Regions from separate parts of the Cellvibrio japonicus Ueda107 genome, predicted to be linked through region 1. Evidence: predicted binding sites of a transcription regulator. Region 1 holds the regulator's gene; the other holds the start of a gene.
The links. The regulator PhoB, encoded in region 1, activates phosphate uptake and scavenging genes when phosphate is short. The targets are predictions, from matches to a motif close to TGTCATAAANNTGTAACA.
Positions count from the first base shown of each region.

Region 2: a site for PhoB is predicted at 7,915-7,932, ahead of CJA_RS13430 (ABC transporter permease subunit). Genes of this name have one in related genera too.

Region 1 covers NC_010995.1:199,959-211,026, reverse strand. The annotation lists gene hisF (imidazole glycerol phosphate synthase subunit HisF) at 1-344, opposite strand, end outside; gene hisA (1-(5-phosphoribosyl)-5-[(5-phosphoribosylamino)methylideneamino]imidazole-4-carboxamide isomerase) at 358-1,089, opposite strand; gene hisH (imidazole glycerol phosphate synthase subunit HisH) at 1,147-1,797, opposite strand; gene hisB (imidazoleglycerol-phosphate dehydratase HisB) at 1,819-2,412, opposite strand; gene CJA_RS00775 (hypothetical protein) at 2,680-3,345, shown strand; gene CJA_RS00770 (dicarboxylate/amino acid:cation symporter) at 3,375-4,742, opposite strand; gene CJA_RS00765 (HU family DNA-binding protein) at 4,788-5,063, opposite strand; gene CJA_RS00760 (chorismate--pyruvate lyase family protein) at 5,288-5,866, shown strand; gene ubiA (4-hydroxybenzoate octaprenyltransferase) at 5,887-6,816, shown strand; gene phoB (phosphate regulon transcriptional regulator PhoB) at 6,902-7,600, shown strand; gene phoR (phosphate regulon sensor histidine kinase PhoR) at 7,637-8,917, shown strand; gene CJA_RS00740 (PKD domain-containing protein) at 9,244-11,068, shown strand, end outside.
Region 2 covers NC_010995.1:3,262,593-3,273,660, forward strand. The annotation lists gene CJA_RS13400 (sodium/sugar symporter) at 1-332, opposite strand, end outside; gene CJA_RS13405 (SDR family NAD(P)-dependent oxidoreductase) at 483-1,268, opposite strand; gene CJA_RS13410 (FadR/GntR family transcriptional regulator) at 1,330-2,040, opposite strand; gene phoU (phosphate signaling complex protein PhoU) at 2,253-2,975, opposite strand; gene pstB (phosphate ABC transporter ATP-binding protein PstB) at 2,996-3,787, opposite strand; gene pstA (phosphate ABC transporter permease PstA) at 3,832-5,520, opposite strand; gene CJA_RS13430 (ABC transporter permease subunit) at 5,550-7,835, opposite strand; gene CJA_RS13435 (PstS family phosphate ABC transporter substrate-binding protein) at 7,999-8,970, opposite strand; gene CJA_RS13440 (ClpXP protease specificity-enhancing factor) at 9,235-9,654, opposite strand; gene CJA_RS13445 (ubiquinol-cytochrome c reductase) at 9,757-11,068, opposite strand, start outside.

The sequences.
Region 1 (11,068 bases):
TTTACAAAATCCGGATTAAACACCGCCGCCGAGTTGATACTCACTTTATCGGCACCGGCGTTGAGCATGGTGCGGATATCATCCACCGTACGGATACCTCCGCCAACCGTCAGCGGGATAAATACCTCGCTGGCAATTTTTTCCACAGTGTGCACCGTTGTGTCACGGCCTTCGTGGGTGGCGGTAATATCGAGGAAGGTAATTTCGTCTGCGCCTTCCTGGTTGTAGCGCTTGGCAATTTCCACCGGATCACCCGCATCGCGGATGTCGAGGAATTTCACGCCCTTCACCACGCGGCCGTTATCGACATCGAGGCAGGGAATTATGCGTTTGGCGAGAGGCATAGGCAGTACCGAATCAGTTAGCGTCGCAGTAGGCCTGGGCTTCGGCCATATTGAGTGTGCCCTCGTAAATCGCGCGGCCGGTGATAGCACCGCAAATACCTTTGTGGGCTTCGGCCTTGAGCGCGCGGATATCATCCATATTGGTAATACCGCCCGAGGCGATGACCGGAATGCTGGAGGCCTGTGCCATGGTCACTGTGGCTTGCACATTCACGCCCTGCATCATGCCGTCGCGCGCGATGTCGGTGTAGACGATGCTGCTCACGCCATCCTGCTCAAAACGCTTGGCCAGTTCCGTCGCTTGCACATTGGACACTTCCGCCCAGCCATCGGTGGCAACCCAGCCGTCTTTCGCATCCAGTCCGACGATAATGTGACCGGGGAAAGCCTTACACATGTCGGTGACAAACTGCGGCTCTTTCACCGCCTTGGTGCCAATAATCACAGACTGCACACCGGCTTGCAGGTAATACTCGATGGTGGCAGCGCTGCGAATACCTCCACCAATCTGGATTGGTAAACCGGGATAGGCTTTGGCGATGGCAGTGACCACACCTCCATTCACCGGCTTGCCTTCGAAGGCACCGTTCAGGTCAACCAAATGCAAACGGCGGCAACCCTGGTCAACCCATTGCCTGGCCATAGCCACCGGGTCATCGGAAAACACGGTGGAATCGTCCATCAAGCCCTGGCGCAAACGCACGCACTGGCCATCTTTTAAATCAATTGCGGGGATAATCAACATTCTTTGTTCTCATCGATTGATAGTGGAGATGGTGCGGTCGGCGATGGGGAGATCTGCCTAAGCCCGCCCATCCCAATGTAAAAAATTCTTTAACAGTTGCAGGCCAACGGTGTGGCTTTTTTCCGGGTGGAATTGCACGGCAAATAAATTGTCGCGCGCGAGGGCCGCATGGAATTCCAAACCGTAATCACAGGTGGCCGCCACCAGTGACGGTTCATCCGCGTGGATATAAAAGCTGTGCACAAAATAAAAACGGCTGTCTTGTGCAATATCCGCCCAGAGCGGGTGATGGTTGTGATGCACCTGGTTCCAGCCCATGTGTGGCACCTTGAGCGGATTGCCCTGGGCATCCTTGTGCTGCTCGCCAAAAAACTTTACCTGGCCCGGCAACATACCAATGCAATCCACACCGCCATTTTCTTCGCTGTGATCCATCAGAGCCTGCATGCCCACGCAAATACCCAGCACCGGTTTGCCGGTGGCGATCTGTTCGCGCAACAGGGTATCGAATCCCAGGCGCTTGATTTCTGCCATGCAATCGCGAATAGCCCCCACACCGGGAAACACCACCCTGTCGGCAGCCGCAACTGCCGCAGGATCAGCTGTAACGATTACGTTTTGCTCGGGGGCAACCTGTGCCAGGGCACTGGCTACCGAATGGAGATTACCCATGCCGTAATCAATCACGGCGACTGTTTGCTGGGCCATTAACGTTTTACCACGCTGTTCTTAGAGGCTGCCTTTTGTAGAAGGCATGATGCCTTCCATACGCGGATCTTTTTCCAGCGCCATACGCAGGGCGCGACCAAAGGCCTTGAACACGGTTTCGATCTGGTGATGGGCATTGTGGCCGCGCAGGTTATCGACATGCAGGGTTACACCGGCGTGGTTGACGAAGCCCTGGAAAAACTCCCAGAACAACTCGGTATCAAACTGGCCGATGCGCTTTTGGGTAAAGGGAATATCCATGACCAAACCGGGGCGACCGGAGAAATCAATCACCACGCGCGACAGCGCTTCGTCCAGTGGCACATAGGCATGGCCATAGCGGCGAATACCTTTTTTATCGCCAACCGCCTTGGCAATTGCCTGGCCGATGGTGATGCCGATATCTTCTACCGAGTGGTGGTCATCAATATGGGTGTCGCCATCACAGGTCACATCCAGATCAATCATCCCGTGGCGGGCAATCTGATCCATCATGTGTTCAAGGAAGGGAACTCCCGTGTTGAATACACCCTTACCGGCGCCATCCAGATTAAGGCTAACGCTGATTTTGGTTTCCAGGGTGTTGCGGGTGACCTGGGCGATACGGTCGGACATAAACAAGTCTCGCGGGATAGAAAGTCGAAGGGTGCGCGAATTATATAGATTTGAGCCACCAAATTCACGGAAACCGCGGCTATGGCGGTGATTAAACCAGCGACACCCCCCGAATCCTGGCGATCCTGCTGCTCTTTATAAAAAGTCGGTATTAAGCCTTACTTGCAATCACAGGGCTATGGATTAGGGTTAAAGCGTTACAGGGCAGCAGTCGCCGCCCAAGGCAGGCCTATAGTGATAAGACATACACACCCCATGAGACAAACCTTGACCAACGATCTTAACCCTATCCGGGTGCTCATACGGCAGGCCCAGGAAGAGGATTCAGCATCAGGACGATTGGTAGACTTTCTGGAACACCGCCAGGCGCACCTCCACAACGCCATTAAACTCCCCACCGAAAAGGCCGCTATATGCCTGGCTGATTTCGTCATGCGCTATATACGCCATGTACCTGACTTTATTGAAGCCATCAGCACCATGGCCAAGGAGGCGGGAATTTATAGCGAAGTATCGCCACTGCTCAAGATCGCCAGCGATTACTTCCTCTCCCCGCCAAGCCTGGTGGGTGAACACAGCCAGTTGCAAGCCCTGCTGGATGAGGCTTACCTGGCCCACCGACTGCTGGAAGAAGTGAATGATCGCTTTATGGCCCAGAGCGGTATCCCTCTGGCGCCGATGGACATGACCCTGGCCAATATCATTGCCCATGAACTGATTGGCGAGCCCTTCGCCAATGAGCTGGACCAGGCCGTGCTTTTCTCGGCGGAACTGCTGCTGAATGAGCATCGCCTGGAAGGGGAAAACGTGCGCCGCTATGTGTACCAGCACCAACACCAGGGCTGGGAAGAAGAATTGAAACGCTGGCCCTGCCTGACGGAAGACCTGGCCATAGAAATCGATTTTGGCAAACCGCCGGGGGTATGGCACTAGCAGCCAACCCGGCGTTAATCACAGGCTGCCTATTTTTCCTGGAAATCGGGTTTTTCCACAGGATCAGGAGTTTGGGTGCCGGCGTTTTCTATGGGCTCGCCCTCCATGGAGGCATTCATGTCGCGGTAGCGCTCTTCGTCCAACATACCCTCACTTTTAGCCACCACTATCGCACCGACAGAATCGCCGGTGATATTGACCGCTGTGCGCGTCATATCCAGCAGCCGATCTACGCCGATAATCAACGCAATCCCCTCCACCGGTAACCCTACTGATTGCAGCACCATAGCCAGGGTCACCAGGCCTACACTGGGCACACCCGCTGTGCCTATAGAGGCCAGGGTAGCGGTGAGGATAATCATCAGGTAACCGCCAATGCCCAGGTCTATACCAAATGCCTGGGCAATAAAAATAGCGGCAACCCCCTGCATGATGGAAGTGCCATCCATATTAATGGTTGCCCCCAGAGGAATGGCAAAACTGGCGATCTTGTTGTCTACGCCCATCTCATCGCGACACACGCGCATATTAAAAGGCATGGTGGCACTGCTGGTGGCCGTGCTGAAAGCAAACAACATCACCTTCCATTGTTTTTTGAAAAAGGTCACCGGGCTCAACCCGGTCAGGCTGCGGATTAACAATCCATAAATCACTACACCGTGCAGCAGTAACACAAATAGCACGGTGAAAAAGTATTTAGCCAAATCCAGGATCGCGCCAAACCCCAATTGGGAAAACAATTTAACCAACAGGCAAAAAACCCCATAGGGCGCGAATTGCATCAGCAACATCACCAGGCTGATCACAACATCATTAAGGCTATTAAAAAACGAACTAATTACCTTGCCCGATTCCCCGGTGGTGCGAGAAATCGCAATACCGAACAAAATTGCAAACACAATGATCTGCAACATGTTGGCTTCCACCATGGCCGCCACCGGATTACTGGGGAAGATATCAATCAGCATGCTCTTGATCGACGGGCTTTCCGGTGGGGTAAAATTAACCGCCATATCCATTTGCACCCCGGCACCCGGCTGGATCAGCAGTGCAAAACCAACCGCCAGTGTCAGGGCAATCACCGAGGTCAGGGTGTAATAAATAACGGTCTTACCCGCCATAATTCCCATGCGACTGTGACCACCCAGGGCCGCAGCACCGCACACCAGGGACACAAATACCATGGGGACAACCAGTAGCTTGAGCGAGGCGATAAAGATTTGCCCCAAGGCATCAAACAACCCCTCTATCAGGTAAGTTTGCAGCCACAGCGCCACACCAGTGAGCGGAAGCAGCTGGCCGTCCGGGCCCTTTTCAACCCCTGCCAGCAAATTGAATCCCGCGCCCAGGAGAAACCCCAGCAGCATCCCGATCAGAATTTTTGTGGTCAGGCTCATACCACCTCCAGACAAAAAGCCCCGGCGGTCGCCAGGGCTTGTGGATTATTCATTAACGGCGTCTTTCAGTGCCTTGCCGGCCTTAAAGCTCACGCTCTTGCTGGCAGCAATCTGGATTGCTTCACCAGTTTGCGGGTTGCGACCGGTACGGGCAGCGCGCTCACTCACCTGAAAAGAGCCAAACCCCAACAGGGCAACACTTTCACCGCGCGCCAGCGCATTGGTGATCTGCTCCACAAACGCGGACACCACCAGGTCAGCTTTGTGAGCGCTGAGTTCTACTGTATTCGCGACAGCAACAACGATATCGGTCTTATTCATGGGTAACTCCTTGAGTGTGATAAACAAAAGCCGCAAAACCGGCCAAAGCGCGCGAGTTTACCTGCTGCAAGCGCATTCGTCGCCCCTTGCACAGTACATACCCCCTCGACCAGAGCCACAAACTGGTACACTTTCGCCCCATTTGGGCCAGCCCCCCCAGAACCAATACCACCAAGCCCATGGAGTTTCGCTTGCCTGCTCTGCCTACCACCTGTGATGCGACCATGCTGCCCCACCCAGCCAGTGTTCCCCTGCGCTGGCGCCCCGTGCAGCACTGGCCCCGGGCAAACAGACCAAACCTGGCACTGCGCGACTGGTTAAGCCATGAAGGTTCACTCACCGCAAGGCTGCAACAGCGAAGCCAGGGGTACTTCCAGGTGCACATACTGCGCCAGCACCTGGCACTACCGCACCTGGACGAGCGCCAACTCCTCGGCCAATACCGACGCCCATCCCTGGCATTGATACGCGAGGTCATCCTGCAAGGTCGCGGAGAAGACTGGGTATTTGCCCGCAGCGTCCTGCCTTTACAGAGCCTCACCGGCCGCCTGCGGCATTTGCGCCACCAGGGCAGCAAGCCCCTGGGAGCCTTCCTGTTCAGCCGCCCGGACCTGGCGCGCAGCCCCATCGAACTGGCCTGTATCAGCCCGCAACAGGGCTATGTTCCCATTAGCCTCTACCAGCAGGCGCAGCACCTCTGGGGAAGGCGCTCGGTTTTCTACCTCGACCGCAAACCCTTGCTGGTCAGTGAAGTCTTTCTCCCCAGCTTTTGCCAGGGTCTGGCACACTCTCAACCACGCTAACAGGCCCACAGGATTGACCCATGCCCGGTAAGTCACCCAAACCCACTAAAAACCGCAGCCCACGGCACAAGGCACCGATAACCAATCGCTGGCTGACCAAGGCTACCCATTACGTACAGCTGATGCGTCTGCACAGGCCTATAGGTATCCTGCTGCTGCTATGGCCAACCTGGTGGAGCCTCTGGCTGGCGGCCAAGGGGGCTCCCAGCCTGAAAAACCTGGTGATCTTTACCCTCGGGGTGATCCTGATGCGCTCGGCCGGCTGCGTCATCAACGACTTCGCTGACCGCAGGATCGACGGCCATGTAGAGCGTACCCGTGAACGCCCCCTGGCTACCGGCGCTGTTTCCAGCCGCGAAGCCATCGCCCTGTTTGTGGTGCTCTGCCTGGCTGCCTTTGGGCTGGTGCTTAACACCAACCTGCTGACTATCCAGCTATCCGTGGGTGGCCTGTTGTTAGCCTTCTGTTATCCCTTTATGAAGCGTTACACCCACTTGCCACAAGTGATCCTGGGGGCCGCCTTTGCCTGGGGGATTCCCATGGCCTATGCGGCTGAAGCCGGGGAGATTCCCGCACAAGCCTGGCTGGTTTACCTGGTTGTCGTTGTCTGGACGGTGGTCTATGACACCTTCTACGCCATGGTGGACAGGCCCGATGACCTCAAGTTGGGCGTCAAATCCACCGCCATCCTGTTTGGCGAGCAGGACAGGCTCATCACCGGTATCCTCCAGGCCATCACCCTCTACACCCTGCTGTTGGTGGGCAAGCGCTTTGACCTTGGCAGTTACTACCAGCTCAGCCTGGTTGCCGTGGCCGGGTTATTCATCTACCAGCAATGGCTGATCCGCTACCGCGCCCGTCAAGCCTGCTTTAAGGCCTTTCTCAACAACAACTGGGTAGGATTTGCCATATTTACCGGTATAGCGCTGGATCTGGCCCTAAAAACATGACGGCCTTGTGACATTGTCATAATTCCGTAACACTGTATTTATTAAATAGCGTCACACGATGTAAGCACCCACCAGGCACAGTGTTATGACCGGACGCAAAATTCTTATTGTTGACGACGAATCCGCTATTCGCGACATGCTGCGTGTCGCGCTCGAAATGGCAGACTACCAATGTATCGAAGCAGGCAATGCGCAAGACGCACACAGCCTGATCATCGACGAAAAACCGGATCTGATCCTGCTCGACTGGATGATGCCCGGCACCAGTGGTATAGAACTCGCCCGCCGCCTCAAACGCGACGAGGTCACCGCCAACCTGCCCATCATCATGCTCACTGCCAAAGGTGAAGAGGACAACAAAATCCAGGGCCTGGAAGTCGGCGCCGACGATTACATCACCAAACCTTTCTCACCGCGCGAATTGGTTGCCCGCCTCAAAGCGGTATTGCGCCGCGCAGACCCACACGTCAACTCCGCCCCGATTATCGTTCAAGGCTTGTGCCTGGACCCGGCCAGTCACCGCGTCACCATCAATAACCAATCGGTCGACATGGGGCCTACGGAATACCGCTTACTGGAATTTTTCCTCACCCACCAGGAAAGAGCCTATACTCGCAGCCAATTGCTGGATCACGTCTGGGGTGGCAATGTCTATGTCGAAGAGCGCACAGTGGATGTCCATATCCGCCGCTTGCGCAAAGCCCTCGCCATTGATGGCCACGAAGATCTGGTGCAAACCGTGCGCGGTACCGGTTATCGTTTTTCCACCAAAATCGAAGCCTGATAAATACCCCGCACCTACCGCGAGAGGCCGCTCAGCTTGTTAAAAGGTTTCACTGCCGAATTGCGTCGCATCGGCCTGATTTTGTGTATCGCACTCATAGTTGGTGTAGCAGTAGACCATATCACCCTGGCGCTACTGCTCGGCAGTACCATCTACATCATCAACCATTTTTTACAATTGCATAAACTGCACAGCTGGACCACCCGCAGCGATCAACCACCCCCGGAAAGCACCGGCCTCTGGGGTGAACTTTTCGATAGCCTCTACCAACTGCAACGCCACCAAAAACTGGAAAAGGAACAGTTGCAAGCGGTCATCAAACGCATCCAGGAAATCACCTCTGCCCTGAAAGACGGGATCATCATCCTCGACTGGCGCGGCCACCTCGACTTCTGGAACCCTGCTGCACATCGCATGCTCGCACTCAACACCAAAGACCAGGGCCAATCCGTCATCAACTTTATCCGCCACCCCAAATTTGTCAGCTATTTTGAAGAGCGCAACTACAGCGAGCCGCTGGAAATTCCCTCACCTCGCTTTCCTTCCAAATACCTGCAATTCCAGATCACACCCTTTGGCAACAACGAGCGTTTGATTGTAGTGCGCGATACCACGCAATTACACAACCTGGAAAAAATGCGCCAGGATTTTGTTGCCAACGTTTCCCACGAACTGCGTACGCCGCTCACGGTTATCAATGGCTATGTTGAAACCCTTGCTGATAACAACACCACTCCCGCCTGGGATAAGCCCTTGCAACAAATGCTGCAACAGGCCAAACGCATGTCGCTGCTGATTAACGACTTGCTGGTACTCTCCAAACTGGAAACTACCGAGGCCGGTCACAATCACAAAGCGATTAATGTCGAACAATTATTGCAAGTCGTCAAAAGCGAAGCCGATGTGCTAAGCAGTGAAAAAAGCCAAACACTCACTCTCATCTGCAACAACACCACCAAACCACTCACCCTGCAAGGCAACGAAAAGGAACTGCACAGCGCCTTTTCCAACCTGGTCACCAACGCCATCAAATACACCCAGGCAGAAGGAAAAATTTCCATCCTGCTATGGCAGGATAAAAACCACTTCTACGTCTCCGTCAGCGACAACGGCCCCGGCATAGAAGCCAAGCACCTGCCCCGCCTCACCGAGCGCTTCTACCGTGTAGACGCCAGCCGCAACAGCGGTACCGGCGGCACCGGCCTCGGCCTCGCCATCGTCAAACACGTCCTCATGCGCCACGACGCCGAATTAAAAATCACCAGCGAAGTGGGCAAAGGCAGCGTGTTTATGTGCGTATTCCCTCTACCTCAATAAAACCTAATAACAACGAGTTAAACCGAAGAAAATCGGCATATAAAATACATCGAGCGATGGTTGTTTAAATAACGCTTTACGATGCAAACTTGCCTTGAAAAAAAGTTCATTACTTGCAACGTAAATCCAGTTCGTACTCCATTCATACCTAGTACGCCTTATACAAACTGCGCACAATTAAAAATTATTGAATCTTTAGTAAATTTTCTTAAAAAGAGAAAATGCAACCTATTTCAAATTTTTCTTATTTAGCATAAAATCAAGTAGCTTACGCAAAAATTTTTACCCCTCCCGTAAAGGAAAAACAGAAAATTTGAGAGGTTCTCATGAAAGGAAATATTCAGGATGTGTGCAAAACACTAATTTTTGTTATTACAATACTTAATATCACTGCCTGTGGTGGTAGCAGTAGCAGTAGCAGTAGCAGTAGCAGTAGCAGTAGCAGTAGCAGTAGCAGTAGCAGTAGCAGTAGCAGTGTTCAAAATACTGCTCCTATTGCCAACGCAGGACCAGATAAAACGACTAATGAAAGGGAAGAAGTTGTTCTGGATGGAAATACCTCTTCAGATATAGACAATGACCCACTCGCTTACAGCTGGACCCAGATTTCAGGTCCCAGTGTTTCCCTGACGGATGCGAATACGGCGACAGCCAAGTTTATAGCCCCAACTGTAGCAGTTGATACACCAGCAGTATTTCGACTGACAGTTGATGATGGTTTGTTGAACCATACTGACGATATCCTGATTACAATCAAACCTGTAACCGACAGTATATCTATTGCAATACTCGGACTCGGCAATGAAATTCTAGTTACCAATGAACCAACAATCTCTGTGGCAGGCATAGCCAGTGCTGACGCCCCTATCAACAAAATCAGCTTCAACAATCCATCATCTGCAATATCCGGTGACGCGGCGGGAATAGAAAATTGGTCAGTTTCAGTGCCTCTGGCTATTGGCGACAATCCTTTGACTTTTACCGCACAGGCAGCTGATGGTAAAACAGCCGAAATTAACACCACTATAACCTACTACCCCAATCTTGCGTTTAATACCCCACTAATATTATCTCAAGATATCGCCTACAAAAATGAAACTGTCAACCTATCTGTAACCATAGGCCTGTCCACAGGAACCGAACCAACAGTCACTCTATTTACAGCAAGCGAAGATGGTACGCCTGGAAGTGAACTTGAACCAATGTTGGATGATGGCAAACTGCCAGACGAGATAGAAAAAGACGGTATCTACTCTACTCAATTTGCCATTACACCAACCAGCACAGGCTATCAATGCTACCGAGCCAAAATTGAGATTAACGATAGCACGCCTTACTTCTCAGAACTTCGGTGTATGTGGGTTACATCTCACTACACTGCTGAGGAAGTAGCCACAGCAACCTCTGTCGCTGATGATCTGGAAAGTGCTTATCTCACTCTACTTGCCAATGGCAAAACCGAGATAGAGGCTGCTAACACTGTTGTATCCAGCCTCTCAACTAACATAGATATTGGTGAGGCCGGAGCAACTGGAGATGGTGGTATTTGGTGGGTCACTAAAGCCGGTATTCTTGGAGCCTACCATCCGGTACTTGAGAACCAACGGGCAGCAGCTGCAAAACAGCGCAATGCAACTCCACGCAAACAGAATCCCATATCAACAAAAAAACCTGTCGTACCAACTGTTGCTTACCCGGCGACTTATCTTGCACATCGCAACTACTATGTTCCATCAGCGCCTGCTCAACCGACCAGTAAGTACAACCTTCGGACTAAAACAGCTGGCGAAAATAATCCTATTCTCAGCAATAAAGCCCTTATTATTAGTCCTTATCTCAATAATCCAATTGATCCACAAAACAGCTTTGGGAGTTCCGATGATTATTTTGGGGTATGGAATTCAATCAAAAATGGGAATCAGTGCCTGCTCTATGCAGAAAAAGAAGCCGTTAATAATGGCAGCCTAAATGTCTCTCTTAGTGACTTTTACAATCTTTCATCCTTTGGCTATATACACATAGTCACGCATGGTGATAATTTCTACAATGGCCTCCTAAGCTTATGGCAAAATAATTGGGGCCCCAACAATTTTCTTACCGGCTCCTTGTCTCAAGTTGTAATTTACAGCGGCTTATATTTACCTTCTGATG
Region 2 (11,068 bases), 1.5 Mb from region 1:
TGCGGCATGGTGTAAATACCGCGCGCCAGAAAAATCGGCAGGAAATATTTGGCAATAATAATCAAGGTGATTGCCGCCATCAGTTCATAGGCCGCAATCCCCATACCTATGACATAGCCGGAACCCGACATACCGATGATTTGTTCGGCGGAAATATTCGCCGCAATCAGCGATGCACCTATCGCCCACCAGGGCAAGGATTTACTGGCAAGGAAATAATCACTGGCATCTTTTTCATGCCCTTTTTTCTCTCGGGAGACCCAATAGGCAACAAAAATCAGAATGACGGCATAAAGCCCGAATACCGTCAGGTCAAGAGCATTTAAATGCATGGATGTACCTCTAGCTTGAAGTTATCAGTTGTAGTGATATGTGTTGATTATTCTCGTAGCACGCTTGCTGATTTTTCACACTCGCTACAAACATTCACCCGCCGAAGCGGGTGAATGCAAAGTCAGGAAAACGGTGCGATTTATCTTTCTTTATATTCTGCCGCCGTCAATGACGAACTCTTGGGCAGTAATCATGGCTGCATCATCAGCTGCTAAAAACAGGGCCAATTTGGCCACATCGTGGGCACCCAGACGTTTTTTCAGGCACACACGCTTCATCAACTCGTGTTCTTCCTCTACGGATAGCCATTTCTCCAATTGTTTGGGAGTCGCTACCCAACCGGGCAATATCGCATTAACGCGGATATTGTCCTCGCCAAAATCCGTCGCCAGGGATTTGGAAATCCCCAGGATTCCGGCCTTGGCCGTGATATAACTGGCCAGCTGTGGCGGCGCCCATTCGGTGTTGATGGAGCTGATATTGATAATCGAACCACCACCCAGGCGCGCCATCATCGGCTGTACCGTCTGCGCCGCAAAAAACGCAGGGTGAAGGTTAACGGCCAAACCGCGATACCAGAGCTCTTCGCTCAAACTGCGCGTGTCATAACGCTGGTCATTGGCGGCGTTATTAATCAATACCCGAATATCGCCCTGCTCGGCACCAGCCGCCACAATAGTCGCTTTAAGGGCACTTATATCACTCACATCGCAATGCCTGTACCAGGGACGGCGATACCCTTTGGCAACCAGCTGGTCACACAGGCTGAGCGCTTCGGCATCATCCAGGTCAACAAAGGCTACCTGCGCGCCCTGCGCGGCAAAGGCTTCCACAAGCGCCGCGCCAATACCCGTTGCACCGCCCGTGATAAACACACTAGCGTTTTCCAGGCTGGGGTAGCGCGTATAACCCTGATGAGGGGAATAGCTGTACATGATCTGGTCTCTCTCGCTCGGCTGCTCAATCACATCTAGACACTCAGTGTAGACCCGAGCGCTATCTGGGTTTGACCAAAGAACGATTGATCAGATCCATGACCTCCACCAGCAGTACTTTTACCGCTGCAGCCGCCTGCTCCCTCTCACCGGCACAAATCGCATCATAAATACGCTTATGATCCTCGTAGTTGGCTGCAAGTACCCCTTTCAACTGGTTGGTACTGGCAATACTCACACGCAAAGCCACCTGGATGAAATCGCGCAGCTGATAGAAGAAGCGATTGTTGCTGGCACTGAGAATGGCGCAGTGGAATTCAATGTCCGCCACCAGCGGATCATCCTGGCCTTCATCGGCCTTTTTCATACGCGCCAGGGCATCGCCAATCGCCTTGATACGCGGGCCATCACTCGCGTTCTCTGCCGCTAATGCAGCCGCCTCCGGCTCAATGGCCATACGCAATTGGGTGAACTCGCGCAGCAACTCCAGCGAAGGACGTGCATTGAGCGTCCAGCCAAGGACATCAGCGTCAAACATATTCCAGTGGGTACTGGGCATTACCCTGATCCCCTGGCGCGGGCGCGATGCGATCAGCCCCTTGGCTGTCAGCATCTTCACTGCCTCACGAGTGACACTGCGGCTAATGTTGAACTGTTGTGATAACTCCGCCTCGGTAGGGAAGGATTTATCAATGGCGTATTGACCTTGCACAATTGCCGCACCCAGTTGATGGGTGAGCTGGTGCGTTAAATTGCGTCCCGTATCCAGCATAGTTATTGAGCCTATTTATATTATATATATGTCAAGAATCCTACAAGTGATTTTTACGTCTGTGGAGAAACAGGGATTCCGAGGTATCTGACCATTTGTTGTGTCCAAAAAACAAAACCCGCGCTCCCTCAGGAGCGCGGGTTATTTAACTAGAGCAGACGGGTTTAGTCACGCAAAAATTGCGTCCAAATCGCCGCATGGACGCACAAAAATTACTCGTCGCGGGGATGGACGTTTTCTTCGATAGCCTCCAGGTTGGCATGGCGAACATCCTCGCCATTGACCAGATAGATCACATACTGGGCCAAATTGCGTGCATGATCACCAATACGCTCCAGGGCGCGCAGCGACCACATGATATTCAGCACCCGGGTGATACTGCGCGGGTCTTCAATCATAAACGTCACCAGCTCGCGCATGGCCGTACTGTATTCCATATCCACGACCCTGTCGGTCTGTACAACCGTCAGAGCCATGTCCAGATCAAGGCGGGCAAAGGAGTCCAATGCATCCTGCAGCATACGGGAAACATGGCCACCGATATGGCGCACTTCAATATAACCGCGCGGCGCCAATCCGTCCTTGTGCATAGCGATAGCCTGACGGGCAATTTTGCTCGCCTCGTCGCCAATACGCTCAAGGTCGGTAATGGCCTTGGTAACGGCAATAACCAGGCGCAAATCACTGGCAGCGGGCTGGCGACGAGCCAGGATACGGACACATTCCTCATCAATGGTCACTTCCATATTGTTAACACCGATATCCGCTCGAACTACCTGCTCTGCGCGTTCAATATCAGCATCAATCAACGCCTGGATGGCATCATTAACCTGGCGTTGCGCCATGCCGCCCATTTCCGACAGATGGGTACGAATCGCTTCCAGCTCTATGTTGTATTGCTGGGAAATATGATGGGTATGACTGGTAATATCCATGATCGTGCTGCGCCTCCGCATTAACCGTAACGGCCGGTGATGTAATCTTCGGTTTGCTTTTTACTGGGATTGGTGAAAAGCGTATCAGTCAAATCATGCTCGACCAAATCCCCCATATACATAAACGCTGTGTAATCAGATACCCTTGCCGCCTGCTGCATATTGTGGGTTACGATCACAATCGTGTATTTGTTTTTCAACTCATTAATCAGCTCTTCCACCTTGAGGGTGGAAATTGGATCAAGGGCAGACGCCGGCTCATCCAGCAAAATCACTTCCGGCTCAATCGCAATAGCACGCGCAATCACCAGGCGCTGTTGCTGGCCGCCCGACAGACCGAACGCGTTATCGTGCAACCGGTCTTTCACTTCATCCCAAAGCGCAGCACCGCGCAATGACTCTTCCACCACTTCATCCAGGACACGTTTGGATTTTACTCCCTGCAAACGCAGGCCATAGGCAACGTTTTCATAGATGGACTTGGGAAATGGATTGGGCTTTTGGAACACCATTCCCACCTGGCGACGCAACTCTGCCACATCGACTTTAGGATCATAAATATTGGTGTGCTCAAGCAGTATCTCACCTTCGATACGGCAGGCATCCACCAGGTCATTCATACGGTTGAAACAGCGCAATAATGTGGACTTACCGCAACCGGATGGACCGATAAACGCAGTCACTTTTTTCTCGGGAATTTTCATATTCACGCTATTGAGTGCGCGTTTGTTACCGTAATACAAATCAAGGTTCTTCACCTCAAGCTTGATGGGTTGTGCATCAAGCGCATCTGCCGCAGCAACTGGAGTCATAGTCGTGTGCCTGTAAGTCAATAAGATAAAACGGGATAAGCCAATTAATCCGACGCGCTGCGATATTTTTCTCGCAGGTTATTGCGGATACGAATTGCAGTAATGTTAAGCACAATAATCAGCAGTACCAGCACTAATGCCGTCGCATATACCAGCGGGCGCGCTGCCTCCACACTCGGACTCTGGAAACCGACATCGTATATATGGAAGCCGAGATGCATGATTTTCTGGTCAAGGTGGATATAGGGGAAATTGCCATCAATAGGCAGCGAGGGCGCCAACTTCACCACACCGACCAACATCAGCGGCGCGACTTCACCGGCCGCGCGCGCAATCGCCAGGATCAGCCCTGTCATCATGGCAGGCGTAGCCAAGGGTACGACGACCTTCCACAGAGTTTCTGCCTTGGTAGCACCAAGCGCAAGACTACCCTGGCGAATACTGCTGGGAATCCGCGTCAAACCTTCTTCGGTTGACACTATGACAATCGGTAATGTCAGCAACGCCAGTGTCAGTGATGCCCAAAATAAACCAGGTGTTCCAAATGTTGGGGAAGGCAAGCTCTCAGGGTAGAAGAGCTGGTCGATATTTCCCCCCAGGGTGTAAACGAAAAAACCAAGGCCAAACACACCGTAAACAATCGAAGGAACGCCGGCCAGGTTATAAACTGAAATTCGAATGATTTTGAGCATAGTCCCGTCGCGGGCATATTCGCGCAGATAAATTGCGGCAAGAACACCAAATGGCGACACAATAATTGACATCACCAATACCATGGTAATAGTGCCAAAAATCGCCGGAAAGATACCACCTTCGGTATTCGCTTCGCGCGGCTCATCCGTCATAAATTCCCAGAAGCGCTCAACATACTGCCCCGCTTTTGTGAACACTCCCATGGTATTGGGACGGGTCACACGCACAATATTATCCAATGGAATGGTGATATTTTTTCCATCTGCGGTGCGCACATGTAATTTGTCGCGCTTGGCTAACAACAATATCTCATCGCGATCCTGTTTAACTTGCGAATAGCGCTGTTCCAGTACCGCGCGGCGCTCTGCAAATTCCGCATCGGCAATCACCAGCCGCTCCCTGGTTACACCTTTTAATTCCAGGCGTCTGCGTTCCAGACGCAACTCATCCATTGCGCGATTAATACGGCCAATATCTGTTTTTTCTATCCGATGAATTTGCGCATGCAATTCCAATGCACGTGTTACACGACGATCAAGTTCATCCCAAAAGCTTGCACCTGTCACCTCGACAATGGTTTTATCGCCTTCCTGGATTGCCAGGGGAAAACCATAAAAGTTGCCCCATTCGCGTCGCTCTACCACAATTGCATCGCTGGGGTAAGTCCACTCCCCCATCCCCATTTCCATGAACCAAACAAAATCGCGGCCACTCACATCACGATTTCCCAGTTTGATCAGGTAACGACTCAATAGCTCCTTGCCATCTTCAACCTGATAACCGCCATCACGGGCAACACTGGCAGCGATAATTTCCTCGCGTACAAATTCCCCCATGATTTTCTGTTGCTGTCCATCGCGGTGAACCACTGTGGTCTCAAGAATATCTGCCGGCCAAAAATGACCAAAACCCCGTACCGCAATCAAACCCACAATGCCAATGACCATCACCAGGCTAGCGGCCATGGCCCCGGCATTTAACCAGATCCAGGGCGCGCCGCTGGCAAACCAGCCGGTTTTGCGTCTTGTCAGATTCTTCATAACGAACTTCCGAAAAAATGAGCCGGTGATTAAAGATTACTGTAGCGCTGGCGCAACCGCTGACGCACAATTTCCGCCAGGGTGTTCACCACAAAGGTAAATGCAAGTAGTACCAGCGCCGCCAGGAAGAGCACACGGAAATGCGTACTGGCCACAGCTGTCTCGGGCAACTCCACCGCAATGTTTGCCGAGAGGGTTCGCATACCTTCAAAGATATTGAAATTCACCACCGGGCTGTTACCTGTCGCCATCAATACAATCATGGTTTCACCAACAGCGCGGCCAAAGCCCATCATCACCGCCGAAAAAATACCCGGGCTAGCAGTGGGCAATACCACACCAACAACCGTCTGCCAACGCGTAGCACCTAATGCGAGGGAACCCTGGGTGAGATGCCGGGGCACACTAAAAACAGCATCTTCGGCAATTGAGAAAATAGTGGGGATAACGGCAAACCCCATCACGATACCAACGACCAATGCGTTGCGCTGATCATAGTTAATACCGTTATTGGTAAACCATTGGCGCATGCTGCCATCAAATAACCAGACCTCGGTATGGGCGCTGATAGCGACACAAGCCCAACCGGTTAACACGATAGGCAACATCAGAATCACCGCTTCCCAACCCGCAGGAACCCGCTCGCGAATCATGCCGGGCAAACGGCTCCAGAGATAGCCAACCAACAACATAACCAGCGGTACCGCAACCAGGATGGCAAAAATAGCCGGCAGATGATTTTCTATAAAAGGCGCCAGCCAAAGCCCGGCGAGGAAACCCAAAATGACCGTAGGCAAGGCTTCCATGATTTCGATGGTAGGTTTAACCAGGCCTCGCAACTTGGGTGTCATAAAGTAAGCGGTATAAATTGCGCCCATCACTCCCAATGGAATAGCAAACAGCATGGCAAAAAATGCTGCTTTTATCGTACCCAGGGACAAAGGTACGAAACTCATTTTGGCTTCGAAGCTGTCACTACCGGACGAGGCTTGCCAAATATAGTCCGGTGCTTCGCGTCCTTCGTACCATACCTTTTGCCACAAAGAGCTGAACGATACCTCCGGATGGCGATTCCATACCTCAGCAATCATTAAAGACTGGCTGTCATCCACAATTAAAGCGCGGCTGTTAATGGGTGATATTGCAATGTGACGAATCGCTTTATCACTCAATTTTTCAATGAGTAACGTGCGCTCCGAGGTTGCATAAAATGCGCCCAGATTACCGCGGTCATCGCCGACCCAGAAACCACGGCGGCTGTATTCGGGGCTGACAACGGTAATTGCGCCGGACAAGGCATCAAAATCACGTACATGCTGAACGTGGTACTGGTTATCAGTATCACGCACCAGGAACCATTGGCTGATTTCACCCTTGGCAGTTCCGATAACCAGTGACCCGGTACCCACCAAAAATTCCATGGCGGTAATTGCGGCATCCGATACTTTTACCCCGGCGCGCTGTTCTGCAGCCGCAGGGTTCAGGATATTGAATAAATAGAGTTTGGATTGATCAGAGGCGACAACCAGGTGCCTGCCAGACTCATCAATCTGCATAAACAAGGCGCGCTCACCGGATGGTAATGGTGGTAATGAATACACATCCTGCATCACACGGGTTTCACCGGTTAAAAAATTCTGGCTGCTGGAAAAAGAAGCCAGCAAAATACGTTCATCGGCGGTAACCGCCCCTAACAGGATGCCGCCGTGAATTTCCTGCAATGCCACCAATCGAAGTACAGCACCCTGCTCATCAACCAATAAGGGCGATGACTCCAGGGGATAGGCAATGCCCGGGGTAATTTCACGCTGGTCATTGGGGTAGCTCAAGGCATAACTGGGTTTTAATACCAGAACCTGACCATTGCTGTATCCCAGTGCCACCAATCCACTGGAGGGAATGCTCTTACCAACACTGGCCAACTGTGCGGCCTCGGGAATTGCCATACTGACCTGGGCGCGCGCTTGTTGGCGATTGACATCCCAGAATCGAATATTTCCCTTGGCATCTATAAAAGTTCCCAGCTCTTCGTAGCGCTCAAGTGTCATGTAGGCGATAGATTCCTGCTGTCCATAATGGGTTGCAGGTACATTTTTTTTGATCTCGATTGATGCGCCGCGAAATAAAGGGGCGACTTCTGAAAATAAATAGAAAAAAATCAATCCCAGAGAGAAAACGACAGCAATACCAGCCGCCGTAATTCCATAACGGGAAAATTGGTCTTTAAAGCGGCGAATCTTGCGCAACCGGGTGCGCTGCTCGGCAGTCGGCATCAAACTATTCATTGGCTTGACCGGTATCTTAAGGTTGGACATAGGTGCATTACCTGGCAGCTGTCTGGCGTTGGAATCCTAGCAACACCAGATGACAGTTTTGTTACAAAACCATTCGCACTGTCATAGAACTGCAACACTTTTCTGCAGGCTAAAAAAAACCGCCGAAATCATCGGCGGCTTCCAATAACCAAGCGACAGGCGCTTACTTCTGCAACTCAGCCAATGCTTTTTCAGCCATGGCAGCAGGCAGTGGAATATAACCATCACGCTCTACGGTTTCCTGGCCTTGCTTGGAAAGAACCAGCTTCAGGAATTCCAATTGCAACGCGTCCAGGGGGCGATTTGGGTGTTTGTTGATATACACAAACAGCACCCGTGACAGCGGGTAGCTACCATCCAGGGCATGGGCAGCATCCGGAGTAATAAATTCCTGGCCCTCTTTACGCGCAAGCGGCACCGCACGTACACCGGAGGTGATGTAACCAATACCGGAATAGCCAATACCGTTCAGCGACTCAGACACACCTTGCACTACCGATGCAGAACCCGGTTGCTCGTTGATAGAAGCTTTGAAATCGCCCTTACACAGGGCTTCTTCTTTAAAGTAACCATAGGTACCGGAAACAGCGTTACGGCTGTAAATGGTGAAATCGCGCTTTTCCCAGGCACCGGTCAGGCCTACCTCTCCCCAACGGGTCATATCTTTGGGCGCACCACACTTGCGGGTAGCCGAAAAGATGGCGTCCACCTGGGGAATTGTCAGGCCTTTAATCGGGTTGTCTTTGTTGACATAGACAGCCAAAACGTCAATTGCGACAGGAACAGCGGTGGGCTTGTAGCCATGCTTGGCTTCGAATGACTGGATTTCTTCCGCTTTCATAGTGCGGCTCATGGGACCAAAATTAGAAGTCCCTTCAGTCAAGGCTGGTGGCGCAGTGGAAGAGCCCGCGCCCTGGATCTGGATATTAACGTTGGGATACCACTTTTTAAAATCTTCTGCCCACAGTGTCATCAGGTTGTTCAGCGTATCTGAACCTACAGAGTTAACAGTACCAGAGACACCTGTAGTCACTTTGTACTCAGGCAGTTTGGAATCAACTGCTGCTTGCAGGGCAGCAGCGCATACCAATGAGCTGGCGACAACCAACCCTTTGATTATTTGCTTGGCGTTCATAGAGCGCTCCATTCACAGTAGGTAAAAAACGCGACAGTAAAACGTAATGGGTACAGGATCGCTTGTTGATTCCCGTTACCGCGGGGTGGGCTTGTTCCACCACTGTCGCCACTCTACCCAGCGAATATGACAGTTATATGACCAATACACGCCATGTCACAAAAATGTCGCGAGACTGTCATCTTTACGATTGCTATTGCACGCGCAAAACAAAACACCGCCAACAAGGGCGGTGTTTTTAATTCCAGGAACGCGAATAATCGTTTATTTGACGACCCTTAAGCCCGGTCGCTTGGTAGCAGATTTAATATCACGCGCTGGGCTGGGCGCAGGAGCCGGTGCAGGAGGCGTTGGGGGTTTGGGGGCTTCCTCTGGCTCAAACATCATGCCGCGACCGTTTTCACGGGCATAGATCCCCAAAATGGCATGACAGGGAATAAACAAATGGTTTGCAACACCGCCAAACCGGGCACTGAAAGAGAGTGTGAGGTTATCCATCACAAAATCGCTGACCGCCGAAGGCGCAATATTCAGAATGATTTGACCATCTTTATTGACGTGCTGCTGGGGAACACGCGTTCCCTCAATATGGGCATCAACCAAAATATGCGGGGTACAGTTATTGTCCACAATCCACTCGTAGAGCGCTCGGATGAAGTAGGGACGACTGGAGGTCATGGACATGAAACTTACCTTCTATCAAACAACGGGGGCTGGCCAGAATAACAACATCACCCTTAAAACAAAACGGGCGACTTGCGTCGCCCGTTAGTGCTCATCTGCTGACTAGTGAATATCACGCCAGAACTCGCGATTCAGGAAGTAGACAAAAATGAACAATATCACCAGGAAGCCTAAAACCCAGTAGCCGATCTGCTGGCGCTTCACGGCAACAGGCTCTGCCACATATTCCAGGAAGTTCACCAAGTCGTATACAGCCTGATCGAACTCCTCGGTCGACAAACTGCCCTTGATCTTACCTGGCTTGAGGGCACCGCAGTGCTCATCCATTTCAATCTGGCCAACCTCGTTACGCAAGGCACCGCCATGGTGATTCAGCTTTGGACCAGCACCGCACTCCAACAGGCCTTGTGGGCCAATCAGGACATGGGGCATACCCACATTGGGAAACACACGGTTATTCACACCAAAGGGCCGTGTGTCATCTTTGTAGAAGTTGCGCAGGTAGGTGTACAGCCATTCCGGGGAGCGCGAACGGGCCACCAGGCTTAAATCCGGAGGAACTACACCAAACCAGACCTTGGCATTTTGCGGACGCATGGCAATCTCCATTAACTCACCGATGCGTTGATCGCCAAAGATCAGGTTCTGCTCAGCCAGCTCATGCGGGATATCCAGGTCATCTGCCACTCTTTCATAACGGGAGAATTTGGCAGAGTGGCATCCCATACAATAGTTGACGAAATACTTGGCCCCGCGCTGTAAAGATTCCTTGTTCTTAAGGTCAGGAACCATTTCATCACAGGGGATACTGCCGCACGCAAAAGCACCTTCAGCCGCAACAGCCTTAATGGGTACTACCGTCAGGATGATAAACAGGGCCAAACCGGCAAATACCAGGAGTTTGGGCAACCCCTTATCCTGTGTGCGGCTAGGCTCAACCAGGTCTTTGTCACGCGTAGCCAGCTTGGGCAGCACAGCAAAAATAATGGCCAGGGCAAACGTGAGGATGTAGAGCAACACGGGAATATCATTCGTGCCCAGGTAATCAATACCCATCCAGGCAAAAATCACAGCAAACACACCACACAGCACCCATGAAATCTTGGAGGTAGCTTTTTCCGGGCTGGTCGTTGTCCATACCGGCATGGTGAGGAAGTAGGCGAAATAGAATGCCGTAGCAATCTGCGACAGGAAGGTCCTGCCATCCGTCGGCGATTTAACCCCTAAATAACCAAGCACCACGAACATAGCCGCAAAGGTAATCAGCATGATGCGCGGGATATGGCCGCGATAGCGCATGGATTTCACCTTGCTGCGATCCAACCAGGGCAGCACAAACAAGAGGGCAATGGCTGCCCCCATGGCAATGAAACCTAACAGTTTAGCGGTGAGCACCAGTGGGCCCAGCTCAATT